Regions from separate parts of the Streptomyces sp. NPDC052299 genome, predicted to be linked through region 1. Evidence: predicted binding sites of a transcription regulator. Region 1 holds the regulator's gene; each other region holds the start of a gene.
What was found. Region 1 encodes HrcA, which represses chaperone genes, less so after heat shock. Its sites were predicted from a motif close to TTNGCACTCNGNNNNNCNGAGTGCNAA; they were not measured.
Positions count from the first base shown of each region.

Region 2: a site for HrcA is predicted at 1,786-1,812, ahead of groES (co-chaperone GroES). Genes of this name have one in related genera too.
Region 3: a site for HrcA is predicted at 1,860-1,886, ahead of groL (chaperonin GroEL). Genes of this name have one in related genera too.

Region 1 is NZ_JBFAUP010000005.1:320,521-325,655, reverse strand. Features, by position in the region: gene AB0L33_RS11385 (hypothetical protein) at 1-62, opposite strand, end outside; gene AB0L33_RS11380 (DUF3097 domain-containing protein) at 179-997, opposite strand; gene AB0L33_RS11375 (MBL fold metallo-hydrolase) at 1,107-1,829, opposite strand; gene hrcA (heat-inducible transcriptional repressor HrcA) at 2,016-3,032, shown strand; gene dnaJ (molecular chaperone DnaJ) at 3,033-4,169, shown strand; gene AB0L33_RS11360 (nitronate monooxygenase) at 4,279-5,135, shown strand, end outside.
Region 2 is NZ_JBFAUP010000003.1:353,948-359,082, forward strand. Features, by position in the region: gene groL (chaperonin GroEL) at 1-1,219, opposite strand, end outside; gene groES (co-chaperone GroES) at 1,323-1,631, opposite strand; gene AB0L33_RS07130 (DUF6234 family protein) at 1,926-2,336, shown strand; gene AB0L33_RS07135 (polysaccharide deacetylase family protein) at 2,327-3,343, opposite strand; gene AB0L33_RS07140 (hypothetical protein) at 3,446-4,111, opposite strand; gene AB0L33_RS07145 (VOC family protein) at 4,159-4,629, opposite strand; gene AB0L33_RS07150 (hypothetical protein) at 4,693-4,974, opposite strand; gene tsaD (tRNA (adenosine(37)-N6)-threonylcarbamoyltransferase complex transferase subunit TsaD) at 4,971-5,135, opposite strand, start outside.
Region 3 is NZ_JBFAUP010000004.1:298,699-303,833, forward strand. Features, by position in the region: gene groL (chaperonin GroEL) at 77-1,699, opposite strand; gene AB0L33_RS09175 (cold-shock protein) at 2,018-2,224, opposite strand; gene AB0L33_RS09180 (MoaD/ThiS family protein) at 2,580-2,858, opposite strand; gene thrC (threonine synthase) at 2,887-4,179, opposite strand; SAM riboswitch class I at 4,197-4,323, opposite strand; gene AB0L33_RS09190 (glucosyl-3-phosphoglycerate synthase) at 4,482-5,135, shown strand, end outside.

The DNA.
Region 1 (5,135 bases):
AAGTGGAAGACGGCGGAGGCCGCCTCGTTCTCCGCCGTGTCCCGCCAGACCTCGCGTGCCATCGCCCCCGTGCCTTCCCTCGCGAAAAGAGCCTGGCCCCCTCAATAACCGATGATGTGTGCGATGCGCAGGCAGTTGTCCGGATCGGTGCCGGATCGACGGGAAGGCTTGCCGGACATCAGTCCGGAAGAGTGACGAAATCGATCAATTCCTCGACGCGGCCCAGGAGTTCGGGCTGAAGGTCCCGGTAGGAGCGGACCGAGGACAGGATGCGCTGCCAGGCGGCTCCGGTGTTCTCCGGCCACCCCAGCGCCCGGCACACGCCCGTCTTCCAGTCCTGCCCGCGCGGCACCACCGGCCACCCGGCGATCCCCACCGACGCCGGCTTCACGGCCTCCCACACGTCGATGTACGGGTGCCCGACCACGAGCACGTTGCCGTCCGAAACCCGGGCCGCGATCCGGGACTCCTTGGAGCCGGGCACCAGATGGTCGACCAGCACGCCGAGGCGGGCGTCCGGCGCGGGCGCGAACTCCCGGACGATCGCCGGCAGGTCGTCGATGCCCTCCAGGTACTCCACGACCACGCCCTCGATGCGCAGGTCGTCGCCCCAGACCCGCTCGACCAGCTCCGCGTCGTGCCGCCCCTCCACGTAGATCCGCCCGGCCCGCGCCACCCGCGCCCGCGCCCCGGGCACCGCCACCGACCCGGAGGCCGTACGCGTGGGCCGCACCGGACCCCCGGCCGACGGGCGCACCAGCGTGACGACCCGGCCCTCCAGCAGGAAACCGCGCGGCGCCATCGGGAAGACCCGGTGCTTGCCGAACCGGTCCTCCAGGGTCACCGTCGGCCCCTCGGCGGTCTTCTCGCACCGGACGACCGCGCCGCAGAAACCGGTGACGGCCTCCTCCACGACCAGATCGGTCTCGGCGGGCACCTCCGGCGCGGGGGCGGACTTCTTCCACGGCGGGGTCAGATCGGGCTGGTAGCTGCGCATCGCACGACGATAAGCGGGGAAGGCCCACGACACGCCGAGCCGGGTGGCCCTCCGGCCGTCCGTCTTCCCGGCCGGGACGCGGTCGAACCCCGGCAGCCCCCGCGACGCGCTACGACGCCCCGAACCGCCGCGCCAGCGCCTCCCGCTGCGCCCGGACGAACGCCGCGTCCACCACCGCCCCGTGCCCCGGCACGTACAGCGCGTCGTCCCCGCCGAGCTCCAGCAGCCGGTCCAGCGCGGCCGGCCAGCGCGCCGGGCCGGCGTCCGGGCCCGCCTGCGGCTCGCCGGACTCCTCGACCAGGTCGCCGCAGAACACCAGCGCCGGGGAGCCCGGGACCAGCACCGCCAGGTCGTGGCCGCTGTGCGCCGCGCCCACGTTCACCAGGACCGCCTCCCGTCCGCCGCCCAGGTCCACCGTCAGCTCGCCGCGCACCTCGTGGCGCGGAGCCACCAGCACGTCGGCGGACTCGGCCGCGTCCGCCTCGGGCAGTCCCTGGGCCACCGCGTCCGCGTACAGCTCGGCGGCCCCCCGCCGCAGCAGCTCCGCCGTGCCCTCGGCGCCGTACACCCGTGCCCCGGCGAAGGCGGCCGTGCCCAGCACATGGTCGAAATGGGGGTGGGTCAGTGCGATGTGCGTCACCCTCCGGCCGAGCAGCGCCTCGGCCTGGAGACGCAGTTCCACCCCCTCGCGCAGTGACGCACCGGTGTCGCAGAGCAGCACTCCGTCCGCACCGGCCACCAGCAGGGCCGTCGCGTCCCAGACCGGAAGGCGCCGACGGCCGGTTCCGTGACCCAGCCGCTCCCATCCGAAGTCTTCCCAAGAGACATCCATGCGGCGACGCTATCGGCAGCGACCTGCGCGGTCGGGCGGCACGGCGGCCGGTCGGCCTTGCTAGGGCACCACCCCGTCGCCGTACACTGGCCGGGGATCGCTGGCACTCGTACGCACCGAGTGCCAGGAGGAATCCCGGGAACGGCCCGGGAGCCACCGACGTGGACAGCTGGAGGTGTGCGCGCGATGCTCAGCGAACGCAGACTCGAAGTGCTGCGCGCGATCGTCCAGGACTACGTCGGGACCGAGGAGCCCGTCGGCTCCAAGGCGCTCACGGAGCGGCACAAGCTGGGGGTCTCCCCGGCGACCGTCCGCAACGACATGGCGGTGCTGGAGGAGGAGGGCTTCATCGCCCAGCCGCACACCAGCGCCGGGCGCATCCCGACGGACAAGGGCTACCGGCTCTTCGTGGACAAGCTGGCGGGCGTCAAGCCCCTCTCCTCGCCCGAGCGCCGCGCCATTCAGAACTTCCTCGACGGCGCGGTCGACCTGGACGACGTGGTGGGCCGCACCGTACGGCTGCTCGCGCAGCTGACCCGGCAGGTCGCCGTCGTGCAGTACCCCTCGCTGACCCGTTCGACGGTGCGGCACGTGGAGCTGCTGTCCCTGGCCCCGGCGCGGCTGATGCTCGTGCTGATCACGGACACCGGCCGGGTCGAACAGCGGCTGGTGGACTGCCCGGCACCGTTCGGCGAGACCTCGCTCGCCGATCTGCGGGCCCGGCTCAACAGCCGGGTGGTGGGGCGCCGGTTCGCCGATGTCCCGCAGCTGGTGCAGGACCTGCCGGAATCCTTCGAGAGCGAGGACCGGGGAACCGTGTCCACCGTCCTCTCGATCCTGCTCGAAACGCTCGTCGAGGAGACGGAGGAGCGGCTGATGATCGGCGGCACCTCCAACCTCACCCGCTTCGGACACGACTTCCCTGTGATGATCCGGCCGGTGCTCGAAGCACTGGAGGAGCAGGTCGTGCTGCTGAAGCTGCTCGGCGAGGCCAAGGACTCGGGCATGACCGTACGCATCGGGCACGAGAACGCCCACGAGGGGCTCAACTCCACGTCCGTCGTCGCGGTCGGCTACGGTTCGGGCGACGAGGCAGTCGCCAAACTCGGCGTGGTCGGACCGACCCGCATGGACTACCCCGGAACGATGGGAGCGGTACGCGCAGTGGCACGTTACGTCGGACAGATCCTGGCGGAGTCGTAAGTGGCCACGGACTACTACGCCGTACTCGGCGTGCGCCGCGACGCTTCCCAGGACGAGATCAAGAAGGCATTCCGGAGGCTCGCCCGCGAGCTGCACCCGGACGTCAACCCCGATCCGAAGACCCAGGAGCGGTTCAAGGAGATCAACGCCGCTTACGAGGTCCTGTCGGACGCGCAGAAGAAGCAGGTCTACGACCTCGGCGGGGACCCGCTCTCGCAGTCCGGCGGCGCCGGTGCGGGCGGTTTCGGCCAGGGCGGCTTCGGCAACTTCTCCGACATCATGGACGCGTTCTTCGGTACGTCGTCGCAGCGCGGGCCCCGCTCGCGCACCCGGCGCGGCCAGGACGCCATGATCCGGCTGGAGATCGACCTCACCGAGGCGGCCTTCGGCACCACCAAGGACATCCAGGTCGACACCGCCGTCGTCTGCACCACGTGCAGCGGCGAGGGCGCGGCCCCCGGCACCTCGGCGCAGACCTGCGACATGTGCCGCGGCCGCGGTGAGGTCTCCCAGGTCACCCGGTCCTTCCTCGGCCAGGTCATGACCTCGCGGCCCTGCCCCCAGTGCCAGGGCTTCGGTACGGTGGTGCCGACCCCGTGCCCGGAGTGCGCCGGTGACGGCCGCATCCGCTCGCGGCGCACGCTGACCGTGAAGATCCCCGCGGGCGTCGACAACGGCACCCGCATCCAGCTCGCGGGCGAGGGCGAGGTCGGCCCCGGCGGCGGCCCCGCCGGGGACCTCTACGTCGAGATCCACGAGCTGCCGCACGCGGTGTTCCAGCGCCGCGGCGACGACCTGCACTGCACGGTCACGATCCCCATGACGGCGGCGGCCCTCGGCACCAAGGTGCCGCTGGAGACGCTGGACGGCCTCGAAGAGGTCGACATCCGGCCGGGCACCCAGTCCGGCCAGTCCGTCCCGCTGCACGGGCGCGGCATCACCCACCTGCGGGGCGGCGGGCGCGGCGACCTCATCGTGCACGTCGAGGTGACCACCCCGGTCAAGCTCGACCCCGAGCAGGAACGCCTCCTGCGCGAACTGGCCAAGCTGCGCGGCGAGGAGCGGCCCACCGGCCAGTTCCAGCCGGGCCAGCAGGGCCTGTTCTCCCGCCTGAAGGACGCCTTCAACGGCCGCTGACGGCTTGCCCGCGCGGTCCGGACCCGGAGCCCGGGTCCGTACCGCGCGCGGCCCGGCCCTGTCGCGGGGCGGGCATCACGGGACAGGAAGGACATGACACGATGCGGTCATGCCCTCCGCGCTGACCGCTCTCTGCCGTCATCCCCTCGTGCAGGCCCCCATGGCCGGCGGTCCGTCCTGCCCGCAGCTCGCCGCCGCCGTCTCCGAGGCGGGCGCACTCGGCTTCCTGGCCGCGGGCTACAAGACGGCGGACGCCCTGCGCGACGAGATCCGGCAGGTGCGCGCCCTGACCGGGCAGCCCTTCGGCGTCAACCTCTTCATGCCCCAGTGCGAACCGGCGGACCCGGCCGCGCTGGAGGACTACCGCCGTCGGCTCGCGGGCGAGGCCACCGGTTACGAGACCGCCCTCGGCGACCCGGACGTCCCCGGCGACGACGGCTACGAGGACAAGCTCGCCGTCCTCCTCGACGCCCCGGTCCCGGTCGTCTCCTTCACCTTCGGCTGCCCCTCGCGCGACACGCTCGACGCCTTCGCGGCGGCCGGTACGTACACCGTCGTCACGGTCACCTCGCCGGAGGAGGCCCAGGCCGCCGAGTGGGCCGGGGCCGACGCCGTCTGCGCCCAGGGCACCGAGGCGGGCGGCCACCGCTCCACGTTCCACGACGACCCGGCGACCGAGGACGGCGGGACCGGGCTGCTGAGCCTGGTCGCCCAGGTCCGCGAGACCGTGCAGATACCGGTCGTCGCCGCCGGCGGCCTGATGCGCGGCGCCCAGATCGCCGCCGTCCTCGCGGCGGGCGCCGACGCCGCCCAGCTCGGGACCGCATTCCTGGCCTGCCCGGAGTCCGGCGCCCACGTCCTGCACAAACAGGCCCTGACCAACCCGCTGTTCGTCCGGACCACCCTGACCAGGGCGTTCTCCGGGCGCCCGGCCCGCGGCCTGGTCAACCGCTTCGTGCGCGAGCA
Region 2 (5,135 bases), on a different contig from region 1:
CCGCGGCGCGGGTCGCGGAGATGGCGTCCTCCAGACGGTGCTTCTTCTCCTTGAGCTCGACCTCGGTGGCGGCACCGACGCGGATCACGCAGACCCCGCCGGCCAGCTTCGCCAGGCGCTCCTGAAGCTTCTCGCGGTCCCAGTCGGAGTCCGTGGCCTCGATCTCGGCCTTGATCTGGTTGACGCGGCCGGCGACCTCGTCGGACTTGCCGCCACCGTCGACGATGGTGGTGTCGTCCTTGGTGACGGTCACGCGGCGGGCGGTGCCCAGCACGTCCAGACCGGCCTGGTCGAGCTTGAGGCCGACCTCCTCGGCGATGACGGTCGCACCGGTGAGGGTGGCGATGTCGCCGAGCATGGCCTTGCGGCGGTCACCGAAGCCCGGCGCCTTGACGGCGACGGCGTTGAACGTGCCGCGGATCTTGTTGACGACCAGGGTCGACAGGGCCTCGCCCTCGACGTCCTCGGCGATGATCAGCAGCGGCTTGGAGCCACCGGCCTGGATGACCTTCTCGAGGAGCGGCAGCAGCTCCTGGATCGAGCCGATCTTGCCCTGGTGGATCAGGATGTACGGGTCGTCGAGGACGGCCTCCATGCGCTCCTGGTCGGTCACCATGTACGGGGACAGGTAGCCCTTGTCGAAGGCCATGCCCTCGGTGAAGTCGAGGTCCAGGCCGAAGGTGTTGGACTCCTCGACGGTGATGACACCGTCCTTGCCGACCTTGTCCATCGCGTCCGCGATGAGCTCGCCGACCTGCGGGTCCTGCGCGGAGAGCGCGGCGACGGCGGCGATGTCGGACTTGTCGTCGATCGGGCGGGCGGTCGCGAGGAGCTCCTCGGACACGGCCTTGACCGCGGCGTCGATGCCCTTCTTCAGGGCGGCCGGGGAGGCGCCGGCGGCGACGTTGCGCAGCCCCTCGCGGACGAGCGCCTGGGCGAGGACGGTGGCGGTGGTGGTGCCGTCACCCGCGACGTCGTTGGTCTTGGTGGCGACCTCCTTCACCAGCTGGGCACCGAGGTTCTCGTACGGGTCGTCCAGCTCGACCTCGCGCGCGATGGTGACACCGTCGTTGGTGATGGTGGGGGCACCGAACTTCTTGTCGATGACGACGTTGCGGCCCTTGGGGCCGATCGTCACCTTGACCGTGTCGGCAAGCTTGTTGACGCCGCGCTCAAGGGCGCGACGGGCGTCCTCGTCGAACTTCAGGATCTTCGCCATGGAGCTGAACTGTTCCTCTCAAAACAAAGAACTGCGCCCCTGCCGCCCGGCTGGTTAGTTCGCAGGGGGCCAGGGGCGCAGAACAGAAGCAAACGTGGGTGAATTACTTCTCGATGATCGCGAGGACGTCGCGCGCCGAGAGGACGAGGTACTCCTCGCCGTTGTACTTCACCTCGGTGCCGCCGTACTTGCTGTACAGCACGACATCGCCGGTCTTGACGTCGAGCGGCAGGCGCTCGCCGTTCTCGAAGCGGCCCGGGCCCACGGCCAGGACGACGCCCTCCTGGGGCTTCTCCTTGGCGGTGTCCGGGATAACCAGGCCGGAGGCCGTGGTCTGCTCGGCGTCGAGCGGCTGGACCACGATGCGGTCCTCGAGCGGCTTGATCGCAACCTTGGAGCTGGCGGTCGACACGATCCGGTCTCCCCCTTCGGAGATCTCACGGGGTTTAACAGTCTTTGGGGTGGCGACCAGGTGAGCCCGTCGTCGCGGGTGCCGGACCTGCCGGTCGCACAGTACTGCTGGCACTCTCCAGTGGGGAGTGCCAGCACTGAGACTATGACCGTGATTAGCACTCGGTCAAGCGGAGTGCCAATTCACGCCCCTCGTGGCGTACCCGGGGGCCGTACGGCTGCGGCCGGGCAACGTTCCGGACACCGTAGGGACAACGCCGGGGCCGCCCGGACCGTTCCGGTGGACGGTGGGGGCATGCGCATACGAACCTCCGGCCGCCCGGCCCCCTCGCGCCCCGGCCCGGTGCTGACCGGCTGCCTCGACGCGGTGCTCGGCCTGCTGCTCATCGCGCTGGAGGCGGTGGTCAGCGGGGTCCTCTTCTATGCGTACACGGGCTCCGACCCCCGGCCGCCGAACCCGGACATGGCGGAGGCCGGACCGCCCGGGACGGACTGGTCCGGCACTCTCGTCCTGGCGGCCATCACGGCGGTGGCCTGCCTGATCGGCGTGGTGCTGCTGCGCCACGGGCTGCCGATCGCGGGGGTCGTCCAGCTGACCGGCGCGTGCCTGCTGCTGGTCCTCACGCTGACGGCCTGGCACAGCGCCCGCGAGGACGCGCACCGGGAGCCCGGGGCCGCCCGCGCGTACGCCGCCTCCTATACGTAGTCCTCCAGGCGGGCGACGGAGTAGCCCTGGTCCGTGATGACCTTCATGACGGAGCGGATCAGGTCGGGCATGCTCCCCTTCCAGTCCGCCTTGCCGCGGAAGTGCGTGAGGATGATGTCGCCGGGGTGCAGCTTCCGGTCCTCCTCGCGCCACTCCATGTGGTCGGGGAACGCCTCCGCCTCCCACAGCGGCACGGCGGTGATGCCGCAGGACTTGGCGACCTTCAGCGTGTCGGTGTTGTAGTTGCCGTACGGCGGCCGGAAGAGCCGGGGCCGCTTGCCGAACTGCTCCTGCAGGATGTCCTGCTGGTCGCAGATCTCGCGCTTCTGCTCGTCGTGGGAGAGGCCCGGCAGGTAGCGGTGGTTGAGCGTGTGGTTGCCGAGCACGGTCCCGCGCGACTGGGCGTCCTTGAAGTACGTGTAGTCGTCGCGCACCAGATAGTCGGTGAGGAAGGCGCTGTACGGGATGTTCAGCTCCGACATCATCTTCAGCAGCTCGGGGTCCTTGTCGTCCCCGTCGTCCATGGTCAGGAAGACGACCTTGTCCGTGGTGGGGACCCGGGTGAAGACCGGCGGCAGCGAGTCGTCCTGGCCGGAGACCTCGAAGCCCTTGCGGGTCGTGATGTGCGGCTTCTTCGCGGGCGGCACGGGCGCCGCGAGCGGCGTGCTCGCCAGGCCCCACTTCTTGGCGGCGACCGCACGGGCCGCCTGGGCCAGCTTCGCCCGCTCCGCCTGCGCCGCGCGGGTGCCGAGCGCCCCGGCCGCCGGTTCCGCCTGCGGGCCCGCCTGACCGGCCTGGCCGGCCTGGAGCTTCGCGCTCCGGGCGGCGGTGTCCGTGTCGCCCCCGGCCGCGCAGCCGGACGCGGCGGCGGCGACCAGGAGCGCGGCGAGAACCGCGTAACCCGGTCTGCGCCGCAGGCGGTCCCGCCCTCGCCGCCGCACGCCCGTCACTGCACCCGTTTCACGCCCATTCATGGCCAATTTGTCCTTTTGTCGTACTGGCTGCATGGCGCCGGATCCTGCCAGTACGTGACGGGGCATCGGCTCCGACACCGCCGCCGGGCGCGCGCGGTCCCCCGGCTGGCTCACACCGGGGCGGCCGAAAGGCCTTCAGCGGTGGGCGCCGCCGCCCTGCGCGACCGGCGGGGGCGGTGCGCTCGCCCCGGCCAGCGTCCGCACGATCCAGCGCCGGTGCCAGAACGCCTTGAAGACGCCGACGAGCCCGACGAGCCAGGCCAGCAGCCCGAGCCCCATGATCAGCGCCATCAGCCCGTACGTGTCCTCGCCCCGGACCGCCCCCGCGGGCACGACGACGCAGAGGTAGAGGCCCAGCGCGCCGAGCGCGAAGGAGGGCAGCAGCCACCCCAGCGTCGTGCCGGGGAGCCGGAGTCCGGCGTCGCGGGCGGGGTCGCGGTCCAGCTCGCCCCACTGCGTGAGCAGCCGGCGCAGCGCCACGTCCCGGCGCAGTCCGGACACGAGCAGGATCACCGCCGGGATCAGGGCGGCGGCGCCCATCGCGAGCAGCACCACGCCCAGGATCGCGCTGATGAAGTCGTACGACTCCTCGAAGGTGATGATCGCCGTCCCGATGAACGACCAGCCGATCGCGCCGAGCGCCCCCCACAGCCACAGCATCCCGAGCCGGCCCGGTCCGGTGTGCGCCTTGACCAGCACGCCGAGCAGGAAGGACCGGTCGGCGAGCAGCGCGTCCCGGTCGGGCCAGGAACGTATCTCCACGGGCGGCGGGGGCGGCGGCAGCACGAAGCGGGGCGACATGGGGCCGACCCTATCGAGCACCCCTGGCCCCAATTGCCGGGCGGGGATCAGGCGTTGCGGATGGCCTCGATGTCCAGGCGCTTCATGCCGAGCATGGCCTTCATCGCGCGGGCGGCCTTCTCCGGGTCCGGGTCGCCCAGGGCCTCACCGAGGCCCGGCGGGACGATCTGCCAGAAGAGGCCGTACTTGTCCTTGAGCCAGCCGCACTGGATCTCCTGCCCGCCGCCGGAGGTGAGCTCGTCCCACAGCCGGTCCACCTCCTCCTGCGAGTCGCACTCGACGGAGAGCGAGGCGGCCTCGTTGAAGGTGAACTCGGGCCCGCCGTCGAACGCGACGTACTCCGCGCCGTCCAGCTGGAACCTCACGGTCATCGCCTTTCCGGCCTCGCCGGGGCTCGCGGCGGTCCAGCGGGTGGTCTCCAGGACGCGCGAGTCGCCGCCGATGACGGAGACGTAGTAGTCGGCCGCTTCCTCGATCAGGTCCTTCGGGAACCACAGGAACGTGGTGACCTTCTGCATGGTCCTCTCCTCACGTACAGGGGCAAAGTGCCGTGAAGGGTAGACCGCGGAAGCGTCCGGAACTCATCGACCTGCCGGGTCCCCCAGCGATTCGAAGCGCCAGCGGTGGACCGGCCGGGTGACGAGGCCCGGATCGGGCTCGGGCAGCTCCGGCAGCTCGTCGGCGTACGAGCCCCGCCACCAGGTGATCACGAGGACCCGGTCCTGCGGGGCACGCAGCAGCTCGCTGCGGAGCGGGGGGCGGGGCAGCCCGGCGGCGCGGGCGCGGGCCCACTCCGCCAGCTCGCCGCCCCGGCCCTCGGCGGCGCGGGCCTCCCACATCAGGGCGGTGACCGGGGCGCTCATGAGTAGAGGTTGTCCTTGCTGATCTCGTGCACGTGGTCGTGGTCGTGCGTGTGGGCGCCCGGGACGTGGGTCTCGGTGACGGGGAGCGAGGAGTCGGCGGACAGCTCCAGGTCGGAGGCGGGCCGGTTGCGGGCGACCATCTCGGCGCCGAGCGCGGCGAC
Region 3 (5,135 bases), on a different contig from region 1:
CAACGACACCGGCCCCCGGGGACGAATCCCCGGGGGCCGGTGCCCTGGTACTGCTGGAACTGCCGATCCGTCAGGATCAGAAGTCCATGTCACCGCCCGGCATGCCGCCCGGAGCGGCCGCCGCGGCCTTCTCCGGCTTGTCGGCGATGACGGCCTCGGTGGTGAGGAACAGCGCGGCGATGGACGCGGCGTTCTGCAGGGCGGAGCGCGTGACCTTCGCCGGGTCGAGGATGCCCTCGGCGATCATGTCGACGTACTCGCCGGTCGCGGCGTTCAGGCCGTGACCGATCGGCAGGTTGCGCACCTTCTCGACGACGACGCCGCCCTCGAGACCACCGTTGACGGCGATCTGCTTGAGCGGGGCCTCCAGGGCGAGCTTCACGGCGTTGGCGCCGGTCGCCTCGTCACCCGAGAGCTCCAGCTTCTCGAAGACGGCCGAGGCCTGGAGCAGAGCCACGCCACCACCGGCGACGATGCCCTCCTCGACGGCGGCCTTGGCGTTGCGCACCGCGTCCTCGATGCGGTGCTTGCGCTCCTTGAGCTCGACCTCGGTGGCGGCACCGGCCTTGATGACGGCCACGCCGCCGGCCAGCTTCGCCAGGCGCTCCTGGAGCTTCTCGCGGTCGTAGTCCGAGTCGGAGTTCTCGATCTCGGCACGGATCTGGTTGACGCGGCCCTGGACCTGGTCGCTGTCACCGGCGCCGTCGACGATCGTCGTCTCGTCCTTGGTGATGACGACCTTGCGGGCGCGGCCGAGCAGGTCGAGACCGGCGTTCTCCAGCTTGAGGCCGACCTCCTCGGAGATGACGGTGCCGCCCGTGAGGATGGCGATGTCACCGAGCATGGCCTTGCGGCGGTCGCCGAAGCCCGGGGCCTTGACGGCGACGGACTTGAAGGTGCCGCGGATCTTGTTGACGACCAGGGTCGACAGGGCCTCGCCCTCGACGTCCTCGGCGATGATCAGCAGCGGCTTGCCGGACTGCATGACCTTCTCCAGCAGCGGAAGGAGGTCCTTCACGTTGCTGACCTTGGAGTTGACGATCAGGATGTACGGGTCGTCCAGGGACGACTCCATGCGCTCCATGTCGGTGGCGAAGTACGCCGAGATGTAGCCCTTGTCGAAGCGCATGCCCTCGGTGAGCTCCAGCTCCAGACCGAAGGTCTGGGACTCCTCGACGGTGATGACGCCTTCCTTGCCGACCTTGTCCATGGCCTCGGCGATGAGCTCGCCGATCTGGGTGTCGGCGGCGGAGATGGAGGCGGTCGAAGCGATCTGCTCCTTGGTCTCCACGTCCTTGGCCTGCTCCAGGAGGGCGGCGGAGACGGCCTCGACGGCCTTCTCGATGCCCCGCTTGAGAGCCATCGGGTTCGCACCCGCGGCCACGTTGCGCAGGCCCTCGCGGACGAGCGCCTGGGCGAGAACGGTGGCGGTGGTCGTACCGTCGCCGGCGACGTCGTCCGTCTTCTTGGCGACCTCCTTGACCAGCTCCGCACCGATCTTCTCGTACGGGTCCTCCAGCTCGATCTCCTTGGCGATGGACACACCATCGTTGGTGATCGTGGGGGCGCCCCACTTCTTCTCGAGGACGACGTTGCGACCCTTGGGGCCAAGGGTGACCTTGACGGCGTCGGCGAGCTGGTTCATGCCGCGCTCGAGACCGCGCCGGGCCTCCTCGTCGAACGCGATGATCTTGGCCATGTGAAGTGGTCCTCCCGGACAGGGGTGGATTGCTCCGGACCGAGTGGCGCCCGCGACGGACGGCCTGCGTGCCCTGCGGTTCCTTCCCCGCCTGGCGTGCGGGCCTCACCGGCCCGGTCCAAATTCTGTCACTCTCACCTGGAGAGTGCTAAGCCAATGATTAGCACTCGACCCCCTCGAGTGCAAGCGCCTCATGCCGGAGTGTGGACAACCTCCGGACGCCCCCGGGCGGCCCCCGGACACGACGAAGGGCCCGTACCCCCTGGGTACGGGCCCTTCGTGCGTGCGTGGCGTCGCGGCCGACGTGCCGTGCCGGGCTCAGCCGACGGCGAGCTTGACCATGTCCGCCTGCGGCCCCTTCTGGCCCTGCGAGATTTCGAACTCGACCCGCTGACCTTCTTCGAGGGTGCGGTACCCGTCCATCTGGATCGCGCTGTAGTGGACGAATACATCCGCACCACCGTCGACCGCGATGAAGCCGTACCCCTTCTCCGCGTTGAACCACTTGACGGTGCCCTGAGCCATGCCTAACTCCCCTGTAACGTGTGTGCGCCGAAGCGCGTCGACCGCGGCTGAATGTATCTGCCCAACTGCCCTGTGCGACAGGTCAATCGGACGACAATTCTGCGCAGCACCGATCGCCCGAATATGAGGAATTCATGAGCTTGCGGGGCAAGTCGGGCCCGGCAAAGGTGACTTAAGGCGCAAGAGGTTCAGGCACATTGGCTGCTTCTGATCGTGGCGCGGCGCATTCTCGTATGCGAGGGGCACGGGCAGCGAAGGGGACTTCCCACACTCTACCCCGTTCAACCATGCAGAATTGCCCCCTCCGTTTCTCTCACGGAGGGGGCAATTGCGGTGACGCCACGGAGCCTTGGGCTCAGCAGCCGCCGGCCACGGCGGGGATGATCGAGATGCCGGCGCCGTCCGGGGTGGCCGCGTCGAGGCCGCCTTCAAAGCGCACGTCGTCGTCGTTGACGTACACGTTGACGAAGCGGCGCAGCTTGCCCTGGTCGTCGAGCACGCGGGCGGCGATGCCCGGGTGGTCCTTCTCCAGCGAGGCGATGACCTCGGAGAGGGTCGCGCCCTCGGCCGGGACCTCGGCCTGGCCGCCGGTGTAGGTGCGGAGGATGGTGGGAATGCGGACCTTGACGCTCATGGCGGTGCCTTCCTGAAGTCTCGGGTGGTCAGCTGGTGGCGAGTCCGGCGGCGCGGAAGGCGTCCAGGCTCGGGCGGATCGTGGCGGTCGCCTGCGAGGTGTCGGCCACCGCGTCCAGCGTCTTGAGGCCGTCCCCCGTGTTCAGGACGACGGTGGTGAGCGCCGGGTCGAGCAGGCCGGCCTCGATCAGCTTCTTCGTCACGCCGACCGTCACCCCGCCCGCCGTCTCGGCGAAGATGCCCTCGGTGCGGGCCAGCAGCTTGATCGCGTCCACGACCTGCTCGTCGTCGACGTCCTCGACGGCGCCGCCGGTGCGGCGGGCGATGTCCAGGACGTACGGGCCGTCGGCCGGGTTGCCGATCGCGAGGGACTTGGCGATCGTGTTCGGCTTCTGCGGGCGGACCACGTCGTGGCCGGCCTTGAAGGCGGTGGACACCGGGGAGCAGCCCTCGGCCTGGGCGCCGAAGATCTTGTACGGCTTGTCCTCGACCAGGCCGAGCTTGATCAGCTCCTGGAGGCCCTTGTCGATCTTCGTGAGCTGCGAGCCGGACGCGATCGGGATGACGATCTGGTCGGGCAGCTGCCAGCCGAGCTGCTCGCAGATCTCGTACGCGAGCGTCTTGGAGCCCTCGCCGTAGTACGGGCGCAGGTTCACGTTGACGAAGCCCCAGCCCTCGCCGAGCGGGTCGCCGATGAGCTCGGAGCAGAAGCGGTTGACGTCGTCGTAGTTGCCCTCGATGCCGACCAGCTCACCGCCGTACACCGCGGCCATGACGACCTTGCCCTGCTCCAGGTCGTGCGGGATGAACACGCAGGACCGCAGGCCCGCGCGGGACGCGGCGGCGCCGACCGCACCGGCGAGGTTGCCGGTCGAGGAGCAGGAGAGCGTGGTGAAGCCGAAGGCGCGGGCGGCCTCGACGGCGATGGCGACGACACGGTCCTTGAAGGAGTGCGTCGGGTTGCCGGAGTCGTCCTTGACGTACAGGCCGCCGGTCACACCCAGCTCGCGGGCGAGGTTGTCGGCCTTGACCAGCTTGGTGAAGCCGGGGTTGAGATTGGGCTTGTCGGCCACGTCGGCGGGCACCGGCAGCAGCGGCGCGTAACGCCAGATGTTGTTCGGGCCGGCCTCGATGCGCTTCTTCAGCTCGTCGGGGGAGCCGCTCGGCAGGTCGTACGCCACTTCGAGCGGCCCGAAACAGGACGCACAGGCGAAAATGGGACCGAGCGCGAACCGTTCACCGCACTCGCGGCAGGAAAGGGCCGCGGCGGGACCGAGGTCCACGGAAGATTCGGTGCTTGCTGCGACGGTTTCAACAGCCATGATGGCGAGGCCCTTTCTCCTCATCTTCCTCACGGCGCGTTTCGCCGCGAGACGGAATTGGCACCTTCCCCACCTGACCTCGCGGTCGGCAGGAGGGTTGCCGGGACTTCAACGGGCCGTTCCCTCTGTCCCTCTGGATGAGCGCTGTGGCGACGGATCATGGATCGGATCCGTGCGTTTGTCGGCGGACCGACCCCGGCATGCGATGGCCGTCCGCGTTGTTCAAGACTGTAACCGAAGGACCGGACGGGTGAGACAGGCGTCCGTACCGCGAGATGGATCACATACAGGGAGTATCGACCGTGCTCGAAGAGGTCGAACGCTGGCTGACCAGGCGTTCCTGGTCGGCCGCCGACCACCCGCCGGCGAGCGTGCGGACCGGCGCGAACGGTACGGGCGTGAGCGTCGTTCTACCGGCACTCAACGAGGCCGCGACCGTCGGTGACATCGTCGCGACGATCCGGCGGGAGCTGATGGAGCGCATCCCGCTGGTGGACGAGCTGGTCGTGATCGACTCGGGCTCCACGGACGCCACCGCCGAGGTCGCCCGCCGCGCGGGCGCCCGGGTCGTCCACCGCGACGCCATCCTGCCCCGCCTCCCCGCCGTCCCCGGCAAGGGCGAGGTGCTGTGGCGGTCGCTCCTGGTGACCAGCGGCGACATCCTGTGCTTCATCGACGCGGACCTGAAGGACTTCTCGGCCGACTTCGTCTCCGGCATCGTCGGCCCGCTGCTCGCCCACCCCGAGGTGCAGTTCGTCAAGGCCATGTACGACCGGCCGCTCGGCGAGCTGCCCGGCCAGGGCGGCCGCGTCACCGAGCTGGTGGCCCGGCCCCTGCTGAACCTGCACTGGCCGCTCCTCGCGGGCTTCGTCCAGCCGCTGGGCGGCGAGTACGCCGTCCGCCGCTCGCTCCTGGAGCGGCTGCCGTTCCCGGTCGGTTACGGGGTCGAGCTCGGC